2 regions of the Acidovorax sp. M2(2025) genome follow, and region 2 is predicted to be linked to the other one. Evidence: predicted binding sites of a transcription regulator. Region 2 holds the regulator's gene; the other holds the start of a gene.
What was found. Region 2 encodes HrcA, which represses chaperone genes, less so after heat shock. Its sites were predicted from a motif close to TTAGCACTCNNNNNNNNNGAGTGCTAA; they were not measured.

Region 1: a site for HrcA is predicted at 3,643-3,669, ahead of ACOYR3_RS19265 (co-chaperone GroES). Genes of this name have one in related genera too.

The regions. Positions count from the first base shown of each region.
Region 1 is NZ_CP186262.1:4,191,777-4,197,783, reverse strand. Features, by position in the region: gene edd (phosphogluconate dehydratase) at 1-177, shown strand, start outside; gene eda (bifunctional 4-hydroxy-2-oxoglutarate aldolase/2-dehydro-3-deoxy-phosphogluconate aldolase) at 246-875, shown strand; gene ACOYR3_RS19275 (DUF805 domain-containing protein) at 1,127-1,426, shown strand; gene groL (chaperonin GroEL) at 1,534-3,180, opposite strand; gene ACOYR3_RS19265 (co-chaperone GroES) at 3,263-3,553, opposite strand; gene ACOYR3_RS19260 (IPTL-CTERM sorting domain-containing protein) at 3,894-6,007, opposite strand, start outside.
Region 2 is NZ_CP186262.1:1,375,240-1,381,246, reverse strand. Features, by position in the region: gene ACOYR3_RS06385 (hypothetical protein) at 1-695, opposite strand, end outside; gene hrcA (heat-inducible transcriptional repressor HrcA) at 1,370-2,374, opposite strand; gene ACOYR3_RS06375 (NAD kinase) at 2,403-3,299, shown strand; gene recN (DNA repair protein RecN) at 3,302-4,972, shown strand; gene rapZ (RNase adapter RapZ) at 4,972-5,835, shown strand; gene mutY (A/G-specific adenine glycosylase) at 5,873-6,007, opposite strand, start outside.

The sequences.
Region 1 (6,007 bases), 2.1 Mb from region 2:
GTGCGGGTGGACGCGGTGGCGGGCACGCTCGACGTGCTGATCGACGAAGCCACCTGGGCGGCCCGCCCCGTGGCCCCGTACATCGCAGCCCCCGCCACCGGCTTTGGCCGGGAACTGTTCACCAACTTCCGTCGCCATGCCGGGGGGGCGGAGCAGGGCGCCTGTACCTGGTTGTAGGGCGGTGCCACCGCCTTCCCAATTCCTGCGCCACTGTCTCGGCCCACCGTCACAAGGAAGAAGAAACCATGAACCCGCTTGATATCGCCAGCTACGGCCCCGTTGTTCCCGTCATCGTCATCGACCGCGTCGATGACGCCTTGCCCCTGGCCGAGGCGCTGCTGGCCGGCGGCGTGAAGGTGCTGGAGGTGACGCTACGCACGCCGGCCGGCCTGCCCGCCATCGAAACCATTGCCCGCCACCTGCCCGAAGCCGTGGTCGGCGTGGGCACGGTGCTGAACGCCGACGATGCGCGCCGCGCCAGCGAAGCCGGTGCGCGCTTTGCGGTGAGCCCCGGCTACACGCCGGAGGTGGGCGCCGCCTGCAAGGCGCTGGACCTGCCGCTGTTGCCCGGCGTGGCCACGTCCAGCGAAGTCATGGCCGCGCTGGCCGATGGCTTCAGCTTCCTCAAGCTCTTCCCGGCCGAGGCCGCGGGGGGCATTCCCTTGCTGAAGGCCTGGGCCAGCCCGTTTGGAGCGGTCAGCTTCTGCCCCACGGGCGGCATTACACAGGCCACGGCACCCCAGTACCTGGCGCTGCCCAATGTGCGCTGCGTCGGCGGCTCGTGGCTGACGCCGGCCGACGCGGTGCGCGCGGGCGACTGGGCGCGCATCACCGAACTGGCCCGCGCCACCCAGGCCCTGCGCACGGGCGCTTGACTGCGAAGCCGGGGCGTGCAGCTCATTCAGTGCCAAAAACGCCTCTGGCGGCCGTCTGGCAAGCGCGGGACGCTATCAAAATAAGAGTTGCTTCCTGGCAAGAGTCCGCTGCGCTCGGGGCGCGCACCTGCCGGGCGCGCTGCCCAAAACCTCTTGGGCTTTGCCCTGCAGTCCCTCTATCATGGCGCGGGGCCCTTGCGGGCTCCGTCACCTTGCAACGTTCAACGTTTCACTAAGAGAGGGAGTTTGGTATGGATTTTGTGTCGGCTGTGAAAAGCTGCCTGGGGCAGTACGCCACCTTCTCGGGCCGCGCTGTGCGGTCGGAGTTCTGGTGGTTTTTTCTCTTCCAGATCATCGTGGTGGTCGTCGCCAGCTTTGTGAGCGAATTGGCGGCCAACCTGGCGTCGCTGGCCTTGCTGCTGCCCGCGCTGGCGGTGGGCGCGCGCCGGCTGCATGACATCGGCCGGTCGGGCTGGTGGCAGTTGCTGACCATTACCGGCATCGGTTTCCTGGTGCTGATCTACTGGTGGGTGCAGCCCAGCGGCGAATAAGCGCCCGCAGCGCTGCCAAGTAAAAAACCCGCCGGCCGTGAGGCCTGCGGGTTTTTTCTTGCTTGGGTCCTGCGCAGCCCCGGGGACTGCGCAGAGGCCGGGCCGTCTTACATGCCCATGCCGCCCATGCCGCCCATGCCGCCCATGTCGGGCATGCCAGCAGCAGGTGCGTCGTCCTTCGGAGCCTCAGCCACCATGGCTTCGGTCGTCAGCAGCAGCGAAGCCACGGAAGCGGCGTTCTGCAGGGCCGTACGGGTCACCTTCGTCGGGTCCAGGATACCCATTTCGATCATGTCGCCGTAGGTGTCGTTGGCGGCGTTGAAGCCGTAGTTGCCCTTGCCGTTCAGCACGGCGTTCACCACCACCGAAGGCTCGCCGCCGGCGTTGTAGACGATCTCGCGCAGGGGGGCTTCGATGGCCTTCAGGATCAGCTTCACGCCGGCGTCCTGGTCGGCGTTGTCGCCCTTGATGTCACCAGCAGCCTGGCGTGCGCGCAGCAGGGCCACGCCACCGCCGGCCACGATGCCTTCTTCCACTGCAGCGCGGGTGGCGTGCAGGGCGTCTTCCACGCGGGCCTTCTTTTCCTTCATTTCGACTTCGGTCGCAGCGCCGACCTTGATCACTGCCACGCCGCCGGCCAGCTTGGCCACGCGCTCTTGCAGCTTTTCACGGTCGTAGTCGCTGGTCGCTTCTTCGATCTGGATGCGGATTTGCTTCACGCGGGCTTCGATGTCGGCAGCAGCGCCAGCACCGTCGATGATGATGGTGTTTTCCTTGCCCACTTCGATGCGCTTGGCTTGGCCCAGGTCGGCCAGCGTGACCTTTTCCAGGGACAGGCCCACTTCTTCAGCGATGACCTTGCCGCCCGTCAGGATGGCGATGTCTTCCAGCATGGCCTTGCGGCGGTCGCCGAAGCCAGGAGCCTTCACGGCCACGACCTTCAGGATGCCGCGGATGGTGTTGACCACCAGCGTTGCCAGGGCTTCGCCCTCGACTTCTTCGGCAATGATCAGCAGGGGACGGCCGGCCTTGGCGACTTGTTCCAGCGTGGGCAGCAGGTCGCGGATGTTGCTGATCTTCTTGTCGAACAGCAGCACGAAGGGGTTGTCCAGCAGGGCGGCCTGCTTTTCGGGGTTGTTGATGAAGTAGGGCGACAGGTAGCCGCGGTCGAACTGCATGCCTTCGACGACATCCAGCTCGTTTTGCAGCGACTTGCCGTCTTCCACGGTGATCACGCCTTCCTTGCCGACCTTGTCCATGGCGTCAGCAATGATCTGGCCGATGGATGCGTCGGAGTTGGCGGAGATCGAACCCACTTGGGCGATTTCCTTGGAGGTGGTGGTGGGCTTGGAAGCCTTCTTCAGCTCTTCCACCAGGGCGGCCACGGCCTTGTCGATGCCGCGCTTCAGATCCATGGGGTTCAGGCCGGCGGCCACGTACTTGGAGCCTTCGCGCACGATGGCCTGGGCCAGCACGGTGGCGGTGGTGGTGCCGTCACCAGCGTTGTCGCTGGTCTTGGAGGCCACTTCCTTCACGAGCTGGGCGCCCATGTTCTGCAGCTTGTCCTTGAGTTCGATTTCCTTGGCCACGGACACACCGTCCTTGGTCACGGTGGGGGCGCCGAACGAGCGCTCCAGCACCACGTTGCGGCCCTTGGGGCCCAGGGTCACCTTGACCGCGTTGGCCAGGATGTTCACGCCTTCAACCATGCGTGCGCGGGCTTCGCCGCCGAAAACTACGTCTTTTGCTGCCATGTTTGGAGCTCCTGAAAATTTGAATCAAATGGGCCGCCAGCGCTTATTCAGCAAGCGCGAGCAGCTATGAAATTGGGAGTAATTACTTCTCGACGACCGCGAACAGGTCGTCTTCCTTCATCACCAGCAGTTCGTCGCCATTGACCTTGACGGTCTGGCCCGAGTACTTGCCGAACAGAACGCGGTCGCCGACCTTCACGTTCAGGGCGATCAGTTCGCCCTTGTCATTCTTCTTGCCGGGACCTACGGCCAGCACTTCACCTTGATCGGGCTTTTCAGCAGCGTTGTCAGGGATCACGATGCCCGAAGCGGTCGTGGTTTCGCTTTCGATACGCTTGACGATCACGCGATCGTGCAGAGGGCGAAGGTTCATTGCATTGCTCCTGTGTGAGAAAAAAGCCTGGGAATTCGGACACCCGGAAAGCCCGGGTACCATCAAAAGCTACAGCAGGTGTCGTGTTGTTAGCACTCGACCGCAGCGAGTGCTAATGATACGGGCATTTGTGGCAGTTTCAAGACCATGCCGCGGCCGGCCGGCCAAACTGCGGCGCGACCCACATCCCCATGAGGCCATGCCGCCCCCCCGGCTGGCTTGCGCGCAGGGCGGCAGCAACCCTTCGTCGCTGGCAGCAGGGCGGCAACGAGGCGCGCGGTTGCCAATGTTCCCTGTGCATCAAATCGTCCTGCAGCGCTTGCGCAGCAAGCGCTGGCCGCTATCGTTGCGAGAGCGCCCGACGGCGCACCGCCGCCAGCCCCCCCGCCAGCAGCGAAAGCAGCGCCAGCGCCCAGGGGCCGAGCGCGGGGACGGCCTGCGGGGCCAGCAGCACGGGCAGGCCGGGGTCGGTGATCTGGTGGGGCACGGAGTCGCTGTCGCCCATGCCGCCATCGGCCAGGGTGAAGGTCACGCTCAGGCCGTCGGGCGCAAACTGCGCGCCGGGCAGCGCATACCAGTGCGGCTGCGCGCAGGCAGCGCCGGTGCAGCCCAGCCCGTCGGGGCTGGGGCCGTATTTGTAATACATGGCCCCCTGCGGCACGGGGGTGGTGAAGTGCACGGTCACTTGCGCATCGCCATGGCCAGCGGCACGCCCCAGCACCAGCCCCAGCGGCGCGTGCACCGCCCGCACATGGGGCAGCAAGGGTGCGGGCAAGGCGGAGGCGAAGGCGGCGCTGCGGATCTCCCAGCCGTTCGCGCTGTCCACCTCCACCGCACCCAGATTGCCGTTGCCACCCGCGCCCTGCCACGGTGCGCTGCACTGCTGCGCCGCACCGCCATGTTCACCGCTGCACTGCCACGTGTATTGGCCGCTGGCGGATAGCACGGCACCTGCCGTGCCCGTGGCGCACAGATTCGCGCTGGGCTTGAAGGCTGCAGCGTCGTTGGCCGCTGAGCCGCAGGTGGCATCGAGCGGGTCGCGGGTGAAAGTGGCGCTCACGCTGCGCGGCGCGGTCACGTTGGTGAGCTGGCAGATGCCCGTGCCCGAGCAATCGCCCGTCCAGCCGGTGAAGTGGTAGCCCGTATCGGGCGTGGCCGTGCAGCTTGCATCCTGGCCGTGGGTGACGGGGTTGGGCGTGCAGGTGACTGTGCCTTTGGAGGGGGAGGGGGCAATGCCGATGGAATAGGTGTTGAGCACAAACATGGCGCTCACGCTGCGCGGCGCGGTCACGTTGGTGAGCTGGCAAGTGCCCGTGCCCGAGCAATCGCCCGTCCAGCCGGTGAAGTGGTAGCCCGTATCGGGCGTGGCCGTGCAGCTTGCATCCTGGCCGTGGGTGACGGGGTTGGGTGCGCAGGTGACTGTGCCGTTGGCGGCGGTAGGGGTGGCGATGGCGTGGGTGTCGGGCGCGAAAGTGGCCGAGATGGCAAGCGGCCGGGTCACGCTGGGGAAATAGCACGTGGGGCTGCTGCCAGAGCCTGCGCAATCGCCCGACCAGCCGACGAAGTGGTGGTCAGGCAAGGGTGTGGCGGCGCACATGGTGGTTTGGCCGTGGGGCACGGGGCTGGGGGTGCAGCTGACCATGCCGCCGCTGACCGGGGCGATGCTGATGCCGTGGGTGGTGAACTGGAAGGTGGCGCTTACGTACTGCGGGCTGGTGACGTTGGTGAGCTGGCATGGCCCGGTGCCAGCGCCGGTGTTCTGACAGTCACCCAGCCAGCCGATGAACTGATGGCCAGGGTTGGGCATGGCGGTGCAGTTGGCAGTCCCGCCGTGGGGCACGGGGTTGGGCGTGCAGGTGACCATGCCGTCGGTGGCGGAAGTGGCGATGGCGTAGGTGTTGGGCGTAAAGACGGCGCTGACGGTGCAGTCGCTGTAAATCACCCCCGTGGTGAATGTGCTGCCCACCAGCGCGCCGTTGCAGCCGCTGGCCGAGGCGGTGTGATTCGGCGGGATGGTCAGGTGGAACGTGGCCGTCTGCCCGCCGGTGACCAAGAAGCCCGCAGGGATGCTGCCGCCGCCGCTGGCTTGGGTTTGGACGGTGTAGCCGCGCGGCGCGCTGCATTGGGCGTTGCCACCGCCCGCCAGGCCCAGGCACTGCCATGCGAATTGGCTGGGGCCTTGGGCGACGGTGTCCAGCGTGCCTGCGGCGCACGCGGCAGTGCCTGTGGGTGCGGTGGCGATGGCGCTGACGCCATGGGCGCTGCCGCAGGCGCCTGCGACGGGCGGCTGTGTGCCTTGGATGCGCATGCCGAAGGTGATTAGCTTGCTGGGGCTCCATTTGGTGCCGTTGTCGGTTGTCTGGGCCAGCCCGCTGGAATCACTGTGCAGTTGTGTTTGTATGGTGCTGTAGTCCGGGTAGACCATGGTCGGGGTGCGCATCACCACCCATGCCA
Region 2 (6,007 bases):
GCATCGAATGCGTTTTGAATGGACTCCATCTGAAGCTCCAAGGACGCATCCAGCCGAAGCCGAACCAGGATTTCGTTGGCTCGCACGTAGGTGTTGACGAGCTGTGGCCTATCAGCAGGGGCCGCGTTGGAGATGACGGACACCAAGTGCGACGGCGGGCTGAACAACTCAAGGAGCCGCCGATTCTTCGCCTCACCGAAGGTTGCGCCCGGGCTGGGCAAGAACGCAAGACCCCAAAAATCCATCACCCAGCGGTAGCGATTCATCACAAACCAAGGCTGCCCCGCAGACTCTTGCGCTTCGATGTATGCACCGAGCGTACCGCAGTCCTTTGCAGCGGCTGGCTCACACTTGTGCCCAATCAGTGGGAAATCTCGCCAACCTGGAAACGTGGGATGAGGACGGTCACTAGCGTAGAAGCTGGTGGGACTCTTCTTGTAGAACGATGGGGATTTGATTCCAAATACGTCGAGCTTGTGCATCTGCCAGCGATAACGCGGCGACCGGCGCAAAAGCTCCCATGCAAGCCTCAGGTAGTCTTCGCGTGTGTACTCGTCCAGCGGCTTGACCACTGGATACTGGCTGCTCTTGCGCCAGTCAGCAGCGGGGCCGAATAGGATTTCTGACTCTTCTTCGCCAGCTTCAAAGCGCAGCCACCTGGGGCGATCTGTGGGGCTTGAGGGCGTGCGCGACATCGGTCAATTGTCTTATGAATGGTAGGCCGTGTTGGACTTGAACCAACGACCAAAGGATTCAGGTTGGCGTGAGTTTCCCCACTCCCTGGACTATCTCATCACCCTCGCCGCAGATTGCTCCGCGCGTTAGGGTGCCGGGCGCTCGCGGGGTGCTTATCGGATTGGCTCCTCACACCCTAGTCTCTGCACCTTCTCGCCTACCGGTCCTTCGACCTGCCTTCGGCGAGCTTGGCTCAGGATTGCCGGGCCATTGACTGGCTGACGGTTTCCCTGAGTTCACCCGGTTTTTCCATTGCCGCTTTCACGGCAAGGTCACCATTTCGATGAGTCCTCTGCTCTAACCAACTGAGCTAACGGCCCATTCATAAAACAACTTCAACTCTCTGCGCAGTCAGCGCCCCCGAGGGCCGCCGAAAAACGCCATTTCTCCTTCAGTAGCAAGAACGTAGCAAGCGCCTTCCCGCCAACTTCCTCGGTAGCAATCCGGCGAATTCGCCAGAATGCTGTAAGTGCTTGATTTCAAAGCGTTGGAATCAAGCAACCGGTCCGAAAGAAATCGTCGGTTAATCGCATTGGCCTCTTGATTATGAGTCCTCTGCTCTAACCAACTGAGCTAACGCCCCGGACCATGCTCCAGCGCCATGCAGCGGGGCAAGCGCCGTATTGTAGGGTCTTTACTTGCGGTGGCTGAGGGCGTTGGACACCAGCTTGGAGGTGATGTCGACGATCTGGATCATCCGGTCATAGGGCATGCGCGTCGGACCGATGACCCCCAGCGTACCGACCACCCTCCCGTCAACCTCATACGGTGCGCTGACGACGGACAGCTCTTCAAACGGCACCACTTGGCTCTCGCCGCCGATATAAATGCGCACTCCTTCGGCCTGGCTGGAAATGTCCAGCAGCCGGAGGATCTGGGTCTTTTGTTCAAACAACTCGAAAGCCCGCCGCAGATTGCCCATGTCGCTGGAGAAATCGCTCACGGCCAGCAGATTGCGCTCGCCGGAGATGACGACCTCCTCCTGCGCCGCAGACAGCGCCTCGGAGCCGGCGTTCACTGCGGCGTGCATCAGCGACGCAATCTCGCCCCGCAGCACATCGACTTCGGACCGCAGGCGCTCACGGACCTGTTCCATGGCAAGCCCCGCGTAGTGCGCATTCAGGAAATTGGAGGCCTCGACGAGCTGGGAGGACGAATAGTCCGCGTCCGTAAAGATCACACGGTTCTGGACGTCGCCTTCAGGCGACACGATGATGACCAGAAAGCGCCGCTCGGATAGGCGCAAGAATTCGATGTGGCGGAACACCGAAGTCCGCCGGGGAGCCATCACCACCCCCACAAACTGCGAGAGATTGGACAGCAGTTGCGCGGCGTTGGCGATCACCTTCTGCGGCTGCTCGGGCGCCAGTTGCGGGGCGGTGAGGGGGTCGCGCTGCACGGTCAACATGGTGTCCACGAACAGGCGGTAACCCCTCGCGGTCGGGACCCGCCCGGCCGATGTGTGCGGGCTGGCAATCAGCCCCAGTTCCTCCAGGTCTGCCATCACGTTGCGGATGGTGGCGGGGGAAAGATCCAGCCCCGAAGCACGGGACAACGTGCGCGACCCAACCGGCTGCCCGTCAGCGATGTAGCGCTCGACCAGGGCTTTGAGCAACAACTTGGCACGGTCATCGAGCATGGGATCATTTTAATGATGTAATTTCACGATGACGTCCAAATTCCGCCATGTGGCGCTCATCGGCAAGTACCACGCTTCATCGGCAGGTCCCACAGGAGACAGCTTGCGCCAGGCCCTGGAGGACATTGCGCACCTGCTGGAGCGCCAGGGCTGCGAAGTCGTGCTGGAGGCGGAGACCGCGAGCAACACCGGCATCGCGCACTACCCCGTCCTGACGGCGGATGAGATCGGGTCGCGGTGCGATCTGGGCCTGGTCGTGGGCGGGGACGGCACGATGCTGGGCATCGGCCGGCGGCTCGCGCGCTTCGGCACTCCGCTGATTGGCATCAACCAGGGCCGCCTGGGTTTCATCACAGACATTCCCTTCGATGCCTACCGGACCACCCTGCCGGCCATGCTGCAAGGAGAATACGAGGAAGATCTGCGCCCCCTCATGCACGCCAGGGTTGTGCGGGACGAACGGACCGTGTACGAGGCCCTGGCCATGAACGACGTGGTGGTCAACCGCGGCGCCACCTCTGGCATGGTCGAACTGCGGGTGGAAGTGGGTGGACGCTTTGTGGCCAACCAGCGCGCCGACGGGTTGATCATTTCATCTCCTACGGGCTCGACGGCGTATTCCCTGTCGGCAGGCGGCCCCATGCTCCACCCCTCCATTCCGGGCTGGGTACTGGTGCCCATCGCGCCCCACACCCTGTCCAACCGGCCCATCGTGCTTTCCGATGCCACCGAGGTGGCGGTCGAGGTGGTGAGCGGCCGCGATGTCAGTGCCAATTTCGACATGCAGTCGCTGGCATCCTTGCTGCACGGGGACCGGATCCTGGTCAAGCGCTCCGAGCACTGCGCACGCTTTCTGCACCCTGAAGGCTGGAATTACTTTGCAACACTGCGCAAGAAGCTGCGCTGGAATGAAGGAGGCTCCTGACCATGGCGCTCAGGCGGATCACGCTGCGGGATTTTGTGATCGTCCAGGCCCTGGAACTCGACCTGGCGGCGGGTTTCACGGTGCTGACCGGGGAAACCGGTGCGGGCAAGTCCATTCTGATCGACGCACTGCAGCTCATCCTGGGTTCGCGCGCCGACGCGGGCGTGGTTCGGGACGGTGCCGACAAGGCCGATCTGAGTGCCGAGTTCGACTGCCCGCCCCATGTCCAGCCCTGGCTGGAAGAGGCAGGTTTCGCGCTGGAGGAGGTGCTGCTGTTGCGCCGCACCGTCGACGCCCAGGGGAAAAGCCGCGCATGGATCAACGGCACGCCGGCCACGGCAGGCCAGTTGCGGGCGCTGGGCGACAGCCTGCTGGATATCCACGGCCAGCACGCCTGGCAAAGCCTCACGCGGCCGGAATCGGTGCGCGGACTGCTGGACGCCTTTGCGGGGTTGCAAACGGCCGAAACGACGGCGCGGTGGGCGCAATGGCGTGCAGATCAACAGGCACTGGAACGGGCGCGCATGGCGCAATCCACGCTGCAACAGGAGCGTGAACGTTTGCAGTGGCAGGTCGGCGAAGTGGGCAAGCTTGCGCCCGCAGACGGCGAATGGGACGAACTGGAGGCCCAGCACAAGCGGCTTTCGCACGCACAGGCGCTGCTGGACAGTGCGGAGGGCGCGCTCCAGGTCTTGCAGGACGAGGAGTCGGGTGCGTTAACCGGCCTCACGCGTGCGCATGCGCTGCTGCAAGACCAGGAGCATATCGAGCCGGAGTTCGCCAATCTGGCGGGTATCCTTTCCTCCAGCCTGGCCCAGGCGAACGATGTGGTGCATTCGCTGCAGATGTACCTTCGGCATGCAGAGATCGATCCGCAGCGTATGGCCGAACTCGACAGCCGGATCTCGCTGTGGATGGCCTTGGCACGCCGCTACAAGCGGCCGCCTGCAGAGTTGCCCGCCCTGCTATCCAATTGGAAAAACGAGCTGCTGGCCCTGGATGCCGCCACCGACCTCGAGCAGTTGGAGAGCGCCGAGGCCGCCAGCGCCAAAGCCTACCAGGCTGCCGCGCGCGCACTGTCCCTGGGCCGTGCCAAGGCCGCCCCCAAGCTGTCGGCTGCCATTACAAAGGCGATGCAGGGCTTGGGCATGGAAGGCGGCAAGTTCGAGGTTGCGGTGTCCAAGGCGCCCGAACCAGCCTCTCACGGAATCGACGATGTTGCGTTTCTGGTGGCCGGCCATCCCGGCACGACACCCAAGCCGGTCGGCAAGGTGGCCTCGGGGGGCGAGCTCTCGCGCATTTCACTCGCCATTTCCGTGACGACCAGTGAATTGGGGGTCGCCCCCACCCTCATTTTTGATGAAGTTGATTCCGGCGTGGGCGGCGCGGTGGCGGAAACCGTGGGCCAGCTGATGCAGCGCCTGGGCGTGGACCGGCAGGTGCTCGCTGTCACGCATTTGCCCCAGGTGGCGGCCTGCGCGCACCATCACCTCAAGGTCTCCAAGCAAAAGAGCGACAAAGGCACTACCAGCACGGTGGCGTTGGTGGAAGGCGATGCGCGGGTTGCGGAAGTCGCGCGCATGCTGGGCGGAGGGAAGTCCACCAGCACCACGCTGGCCCACGCACGCGAAATGCTCGATCTGGCGGCAGTGGCGCCTCAAGGGATCCACTGATGGCACTCGAAATCGTGTTGATTACCGGCATGTCCGGTTCCGGAAAATCCGTCGCGCTGCACGCGCTGGAAGATGCCGGCTACTACTGCGTGGACAACCTGCCGCCGGAGCTGCTTCCCGCCTTTGTTGCACTGGAGCACCGCCACCATGGCAACCGCGTGGCCATTGCGATGGACGTGCGCAGCGCAACCTCCTTGCACCAAGTGCCCCAGGAACTGCGGCGCCTGCGCAGCCAGGGGGTTTCGGTGCAATCCATCTTCCTGGATGCCACCATCGACACGCTGGTGCGGCGTTTTTCGGAAACACGGCGGCGCCACCCTCTTTCGAACGATGAGCTCCAGGAGGGACGGCGGGCACTGGTGCAGATCATCGAGCTGGAGCGGGAACTGCTGGCCGAACTGCGGGAACAGGCGCACGTGATCGACACAAGCACGATACGGGCTTCCCAGCTGCAGAGCTACGTCAAGAGCCTGCTGGCCACCACCCACGGGCAGATGACACTGGTGTTCCAGTCTTTTGCGTTCAAGCGGGGCATTCCCATGGACGCTGACTATGTGTTTGACGTGCGCATGCTCCCCAATCCGCACTACGAGCCTTCGCTGCGCGACCTGACCGGGCTGGACGCACCGGTGGCGGAATTCCTGCGCCAGCAGCCCGATGTGTCCTTGATGCAGGCGCACATTGAGCAGTTCCTGACCCATTGGCTGGAGATGCTGGACCGGAATCACCGCAGCTACGTCACGGTCGCCGTGGGCTGCACCGGCGGACAGCACCGCTCGGTCTACCTGGTGGAGCGCCTTTCCGAAGCCATGGGCCACCGCTGGAGCACGCTCAAGAGGCACCGGGAACTGGACGGCAGATAGACGGCGCGATCAGCGCCCGGCTCCCCTCACAGGGGTCTCACCAGAGTGCGGAGCGGGTCGACTCCAGCAGCTTGCGTATCGGCGCCGGCAATCCCATGCCCTGCCATGCCTCGGGGCCAAACCACTCCCCAGGCTCCAGCACAGGCTGTGGCGACGCCCCCGCAGTAACCAG